One region of the Paenibacillus sp. WLX2291 genome, then DNA from elsewhere that is predicted to be linked to it. Evidence: a T-box and tRNA genes for the amino acid it is inferred to sense, from the RefSeq annotation. Region 1 holds a T-box; the other holds one or more tRNA genes.
What was found. The T-box of region 1 lies ahead of ileS (isoleucine--tRNA ligase). A T-box ahead of a tRNA ligase gene usually reads a tRNA of that ligase, here a tRNA-Ile.
Positions count from the first base shown of each region.

Region 2: it encodes a tRNA-Ile, which carries the amino acid that the T-box ahead of ileS (isoleucine--tRNA ligase) is inferred to sense. The anticodon was not compared.

Region 1 is NZ_CP176755.1:3,805,818-3,809,549, forward strand. Features, by position in the region: gene ileS (isoleucine--tRNA ligase) at 1-1,731, opposite strand, end outside; T-box leader at 1,798-2,073, opposite strand; gene ACDE64_RS16290 (DivIVA domain-containing protein) at 2,234-2,827, opposite strand; gene ACDE64_RS16295 (RNA-binding protein) at 3,135-3,732, opposite strand, start outside.
Region 2 is NZ_CP176755.1:961,093-964,824, reverse strand. Features, by position in the region: rRNA gene ACDE64_RS04195 (23S ribosomal RNA) at 1-1,420, opposite strand, end outside; tRNA gene ACDE64_RS04190 (tRNA-Ala) at 1,571-1,646, opposite strand; tRNA gene ACDE64_RS04185 (tRNA-Ile) at 1,669-1,745, opposite strand; rRNA gene rrf (5S ribosomal RNA) at 1,771-1,887, opposite strand; rRNA gene ACDE64_RS04175 (16S ribosomal RNA) at 2,026-3,578, opposite strand.

The sequences.
Region 1 (3,732 bases):
TTTGTATGGTGCTTGACCAGTCAGCAATGTCGATACTGCCAACAGACTGTAGAACCAGCCGCGGGTCTGATCGATCCCTTCGCAGATCATATCCGCTGGGTATTGCTGCTGGAACACATCTTTATTTTCAAACGGATAGTGCTGCTGGGCGAACGGCATGGAGCCGCTATCGAACCAAACGTCAATCACTTCCGGTGTGCGCTTCATTTCATATTTGCCACAGGAACTACGTACTTTCACATCATCCACGTATGGCTTGTGCAATTCCAGGTTTTCCGGTACATCGCCGATCGCACGCTCACGCAGTTCGGCAATGCTGTGCGGTGCAAATTGCTCACCCGTTTCTTCACATACCCATACGTTCAGCGGTGTGCCCCAGTAACGATCACGGCTGATATTCCAGTCCACAAGGTCTTCCAGGAATTTACCAAAACGACCATCGCGTACATGACCCGGATACCAGGTTACATCGCTATTGTTAGCAATCAGCTGATCTTTGATCGCAGTCGTTTGGATAAACCAGCTGTCCATCGCATAGTACAACAGCGGCGTATCACAACGCCAGCAGAATGGATAGCTGTGCTCGTAGCGCTCTTTGCTGAACAAGGTATTATGCTCGGACAGATATTTGATGATATCTACATCGCAATCTTTGACAAAACGACCAGCAAAATCGGTCACTTCCGGTACGAATTTACCTTCCAGATCGACCAAGTTAACGAAGCTGATTCCATTCTCGCGGCAAACACGATAGTCATCTTCACCATGCGCTGGAGCCATATGAACGATACCAGTACCGCTAGCATCAGTAACAAAGCCTGCGCCGAGGATGATATTCGTTTTCTCTGCTTTGATGTAGCTAAATGGCGAATCGTACGTTTTGCCTACCAGCTCGGAACCTGGCAGTGTACTCAACACTTCGTATTCGGCTTTGATTGGAGCCATGACTTTTTCAACTAAATTTTTGGCAAGGATATATACTTCGCCATTCTGACTCACACGCGCATATTCCATATCCGGGTTCACTGCCAGTGCTACGTGAGATGGCAATGTCCAAGGTGTTGTCGTCCATGCCAGTACATATTCGCCGCTATCATGCAGCTTGAACTTGGCAGTAGCACTCAGGTCTTTGACATCTTTGTAACCCTGTGCCACTTCGTGAGAGCTGAGCGTCGTCTGACAGGACGGGCAATACGGGCTAACACGGTGCCCACGGTACATCAGACCTTTATCGTGGATGGTTGCCAGAATGTTCCATACGCTCTCGATATATCCATTGTTCAGTGTGATATACGGATTGTCCATATCTGTCCAATAGCCGATTGCTTCTGTCAGATCGCGCCATTGCTGCTCATATTCAAATACGCTTGCTTTACATTCGTTAATGAATTTCTCTACACCGTAATCTTCGATCTCCCATTTGTGGGAGATGCCCAGCTTCTTCTGTACACCCAGCTCCACCGGCAGACCGTGTGTATCCCAACCAGCTTTACGAACGACACGGTAGCCTTTCATCGTGTTGTAACGACCGATAAAGTCTTTAATCACTCGACCTAATACATGACCGATATGCGGTTTACCGTTCGCTGTTGGCGGTCCTTCGTAAAAGACGAAGTTCGGCTTGTCCTGACGATTTTCGATGGAGCGCTGGAATGTGCGCTCCGCATTCCATTTATTCAGAATACGCAGGTCGCGTGCCCGTGCTTTTTCTTTGACATCCACTCTTTGCATGGTTCATTCATCCTCTCTTCATTCAAAACATCCCGCTTGCAAAACATCAAAAAAACCCCGTCCCTGGAAAGGGACGAGGTTGCTCGCGTTACCACCCTTGTTTCATTCTGAATGCCATATCATGCTCATTATAACATGCAATGTCCATTCAAAATGACACTTGTGCCCGCACAATGTATGCGGCGCCTTGATAACGGCAGGCAATCCGGCTTGGCTTACTGATTCATTTCAGCCGCGCTTCTCCGGGGAGATTTTCCATGGTTCGTTGTTCATTGGCTTGCACCGACCGCCAACTCTCTATAGAACAATCATAACCTGTACTGGCCCCATCACAGAATGTATGCAAATGTATTGCGGGGAGTGACACGGGACATAATCCGGTCACAGCTATAAAATATTTATATCGCTTTGTCCGTCAAATGTCAACCATTTCGGCACAACAACGGGCAAATGTCCGTTACCGTCACAACTTGATCATTTGTACGATCCAAGGCTCGTCTTATCAATACAGATCGCTACCGCCGGAACGGCTTTCTTCCGGTTCACGCTCATCTTGACGTTCGCGATTCCATTGCTCGCGGTCACGCTCATTGCGCTCTTGACGTTCGCTGCTCGTACGTTCGAGTTCGCGAGTCTGGTTCTCCAGCGCGTCCCAGCCATCTTGACCGAGAAGTTCCAGCTGCGCTTCAACCAACGTGCGGAAACGAGTACGGTAAATGGAAGCCTGCTTCTTCAGCTCCTCCACTTCCATCGACACCTTGCGTGCTTTGGATAGCGATTCGTTGATAATGCGATCCGCATTTTTCTCGGATTCCTTGATGATCAACTGCGCTTCTTTTTTGGCGTTGTTTTTCACTTCATCCGCCGCTTCCTGGGCAACAATGATCGTTTTGCTCAGTGTCTCCTCCAGGTTTGCAAAATGATCCAGACGCTCCTGAACACCAAGCAGCTGATTTTGCAATTCCTTGTTTTCGCGGATAAGCCCCTCATAATCCTTGATCACCTGATCGAGGAACTCATTCACTTCATCTTCGTCATAACCACGCAGCCTGCGCGAGAATTCCTTATTATGTATATCCAGCGGGGTTAATGGCATGGGTAGACACCTCCTATAATATTCGGGCCGCTAAATTGCCTCATTAGTGATATCATACTTCATTTCGACGCGATTGAATACTATCTTGTACGTAAAGAAGCAGCATGATCACGATATCGGTTGTAGCGACGATTTTGTTGATCTTGCAGCCGTGGCATCATCATATGACATAGACGGAAAATCATGTAAAATGACGGCTTTGCCCGGACAGTCAGACCCTTTTGTATATACACCGGAACATGGTGAATTTGAAACAGGTCGTTACTGTATAGGTTCCACAGACCGCCGTCATTTTCCTCCTTTTCATTTACACAAATTTTCCAATTTTCAAGCGATACCGACCTTTTTTGGTGATTCCCTCAAGCTCCAGCACGCGAAAACGTCCCAATCCCTGCACCGATACCATATCCCCTTCTTTGAGCGGATGAGATGGATCTTCTTCGGGTTTCCAGTTTACTTTGCAGCGTCCTGCTTTGATCGGCACCAGAATTTTGCTGCGGCTAAGCCGATATACGTCACTGGCGATTCCATCGAGGCGCAGGGAAGCGACAGACAGCTCCATCGTTTGCAGCTCTGGCTGTGCAGACCGAAGCTGATGAATCGGAAGCAGCTCCGTCATCACATGCAGACGATGCACTTGATTCATATGCAGATTGAGATACGAGGATACTTCGGATGCGACAACGATATGACAGCCATCATCCAGCACATGAATATCTCCGATCTTGTCCCTTTTTAACCCAAGACCGAGAATGGAACCCATGTAATCGCCATGCTCCAATTCAGTATATTTCTGTCCTTCCGGCGTGATCATCAGTACTTCCATCTGCATATCCTCACTGCTCAAATCAAGATAATCCGGTGCGATAATCGCACGTCGGCGCTCGGCATGTTCACTGCCGCCT
Region 2 (3,732 bases), 2.8 Mb from region 1:
CGACTACGCCTTTCGGCCTCGCCTTAGGTCCCGACTTACCCTGAGAGGACGAGCCTTCCTCAGGAACCCTTAGGTTTTCGGCGGATCAGATTCTCACTGATCTTTTCGTTACTCATACCGGCATTCTCACTTGAATGATGTCCAGCGCTCCTTGCGGTACACCTTCAATCCTCATTCAACGCTCCCCTACCCCTGATACGAATGTATCAAGCCATAGCTTCGGTGGTGTGTTTAGCCCCGTTACATTTTCGGCGCAGAGTCACTCGACCAGTGAGCTATTACGCACTCTTTCAATGGTGGCTGCTTCTAAGCCAACATCCTGGTTGTCTGGGCAACTCCACATCCTTTCCCACTTAACACACACTTCGGGACCTTAGCTGATGGTCTGGGCTGTTTCCCTTTCGACAATGGACCTTAGCACCCACTGTCTGACTCCCGGAATAAAGTCTGCGGCATTCGGAGTTTGACTGAACTTGGTAACCCTTGCGGGCCCCGCATCCAATCAGTGCTCTACCTCCGCGACTCATCTTCCGAGGCTAGCCCTAAAGCTATTTCGGGGAGAACCAGCTATCTCCGGGTTCGATTGGAATTTCTCCGCTACCCCCACCTCATCCCCGCACTTTTCAACGTGCGTGGGTTCGGACCTCCAGTACGTGTTACCGTACCTTCATCCTGGACAGGGGTAGATCACCCGGTTTCGGGTCTACGTCCACGTACTACAGTCGCCCTATTCAGACTCGCTTTCGCTGCGGCTCCGGCTTCTCACCTTAACCTTGCACGGGAACGTAACTCGCCGGTTCATTCTACAAAAGGCACGCCATCACCCCTAAAACGGGTCTGACTTGTTGTAAGCACACGGTTTCAGGTTCTATTTCACTCCCCTTCCGGGGTCCTTTTCACCTTTCCCTCACGGTACTGCTTCACTATCGGTCGCTAGGGAGTATTTAGCCTTACCAGATGGTCCTGGCAGATTCATACGGGGTTTCACGTGCCCCGCACTACTCGGGATCCGTCTCGGAGGGAACACACTTTCAACTACAGGGCTTTCACCTTCTACGGCGGGCCGTTCCAGACCTCTTCATCTACCATATTCCTTTGTCACTCCAAAGAGACGTCCCACAACCCCAAGAAGCAAGCTTCTTGGTTTAGGCTGTTCCGCGTTCGCTCGCCGCTACTGACGGAATCACTCTTGTTTTCTCTTCCTGAGGGTACTTAGATGTTTCAGTTCCCCTCGTCTGCCTCTGCACATCCTATGTATTCAGATGTGAGTCACTGGAGATGAATCCAGTGAGGTTTCCCCATTCGGACATCCCCGGATCAAAGCTTGCTTACAGCTCCCCGAGGCCTTATCGTTGTTCGCCACGTCCTTCGTCGGCTCCTAGCGCCTAGGCATCCACCGTGTGCTCTTACTAGCTTAACCTAGTTGGTGGTCTTCTTATCAAAAGAAGAACCTATTCATTACTCTTCGTTACCGATCCTGTTTGCACAGTGTTCAGTAAGAACAGTCTTCTAAAACGCGATGTTTCGTTTCGGTATCCAGTTTTCAAGGATCAACTTGTCAAAATAATATTGGTGGAGCCAAGCGGGATCGAACCGCTGACCTCCTGCTTGCAAGGCAGGCGCTCTCCCAGCTGAGCTATGGCCCCATATCGGGTATGAAATAAAAAATGGTGGGCCCTGGTGGACTCGAACCACCGACCTCACCCTTATCAGAGGTGCGCTCTAACCAACTGAGCTAAGGGCCCACAATAAAAATGATGAAGATGCATCGCTTGGCAGCGTCCTACTCTCCCAGGACCCTGCGGTCCAAGTACCATCGGCGCTGGAGGGCTTAACGGTCGTGTTCGGGATGGGTACGTGTGGAACCCCTCCGCCATCACCACCAAACGATGACGCGATCTACATCGAGAGATTAACCTCTCAAAACTGAACAACGAAGTGAGTATCGATCACAATTGTGACCCGCGTCGATTGCTCAACGACTTCAATTTGAATGTCTTCGTTGCAGAAGACGATTCTCCATAGAAAGGAGGTGATCCAGCCGCACCTTCCGATACGGCTACCTTGTTACGACTTCACCCCAATCATCTACCCCACCTTCGGCGGCTGGCTCCTTGCGGTTACCCCACCGACTTCGGGTGTTGCAAACTCTCGTGGTGTGACGGGCGGTGTGTACAAGACCCGGGAACGTATTCACCGCGGCATGCTGATCCGCGATTACTAGCAATTCCGACTTCATGCAGGCGAGTTGCAGCCTGCAATCCGAACTGAGACCGGCTTTTTAGGATTCGCTCCACCTCGCGGCTTCGCCTCCCGTTGTACCGGCCATTGTAGTACGTGTGTAGCCCAGGTCATAAGGGGCATGATGATTTGACGTCATCCCCACCTTCCTCCGGTTTGTCACCGGCAGTCTGCTTAGAGTGCCCACCATCATGTGCTGGCAACTAAGCATAAGGGTTGCGCTCGTTGCGGGACTTAACCCAACATCTCACGACACGAGCTGACGACAACCATGCACCACCTGTCTGGAATGTTCCGAAGAAAAGGTACATCTCTGTACCGGTCATTCCGATGTCAAGACCTGGTAAGGTTCTTCGCGTTGCTTCGAATTAAACCACATACTCCACTGCTTGTGCGGGTCCCCGTCAATTCCTTTGAGTTTCAGTCTTGCGACCGTACTCCCCAGGCGGAATGCTTAATGTGTTAACTTCGGCACCAAGGGTATCGAAACCCCTAACACCTAGCATTCATCGTTTACGGCGTGGACTACCAGGGTATCTAATCCTGTTTGCTCCCCACGCTTTCGCGCCTCAGCGTCAGTTACAGCCCAGAGAGTCGCCTTCGCCACTGGTGTTCCTCCACATCTCTACGCATTTCACCGCTACACGTGGAATTCCACTCTCCTCTTCTGCACTCAAGTCACCCAGTTTCCGATGCGACCCGAAGTTGAGCTTCGGGATTAAACACCAGACTTACATGACCGCCTGCGCGCGCTTTACGCCCAATAATTCCGGACAACGCTTGCCCCCTACGTATTACCGCGGCTGCTGGCACGTAGTTAGCCGGGGCTTTCTTCTCAGGTACCGTCACTTCTCTAGCAGTTACTCTAGAAAACGTTCTTCCCTGGCAACAGAGCTTTACGATCCGAAAACCTTCATCACTCACGCGGCGTTGCTCCGTCAGGCTTTCGCCCATTGCGGAAGATTCCCTACTGCTGCCTCCCGTAGGAGTCTGGGCCGTGTCTCAGTCCCAGTGTGGCCGATCACCCTCTCAGGTCGGCTACGCATCGTCGCCTTGGTGAGCCGTTACCCCACCAACTAGCTAATGCGCCGCAGGCCCATCCTTCAGTGACAGATTGCTCCGTCTTTCGTTCGTCGTCCATGCGGACATCGAACGTATCCGGTATTAGCTACCGTTTCCGGTAGTTATCCCAGGCTAAAGGGCAGGTTGCCTACGTGTTACTCACCCGTCCGCCGCTAAATCTCAAAGAAGCAAGCTTCTCATCGATTCCGCTCGACTTGCATGTATTAGGCACGCCGCCAGCGTTCGTCCTGAGCCAGGATCAAACTCTCCATAAAAGTGTTTGACTTGCTCATTTCTTGCTGGCGAGAACATTGCTGTTCTCTATTGTTTGAAGAACCTAAGTTCTTCACTCACTCGTTGTTCAGTTTTCAAAGATCAAGCTCTTTCGTGTGCCGCGATGTCTCTCGCAGCAACTTTTATATCTTATCA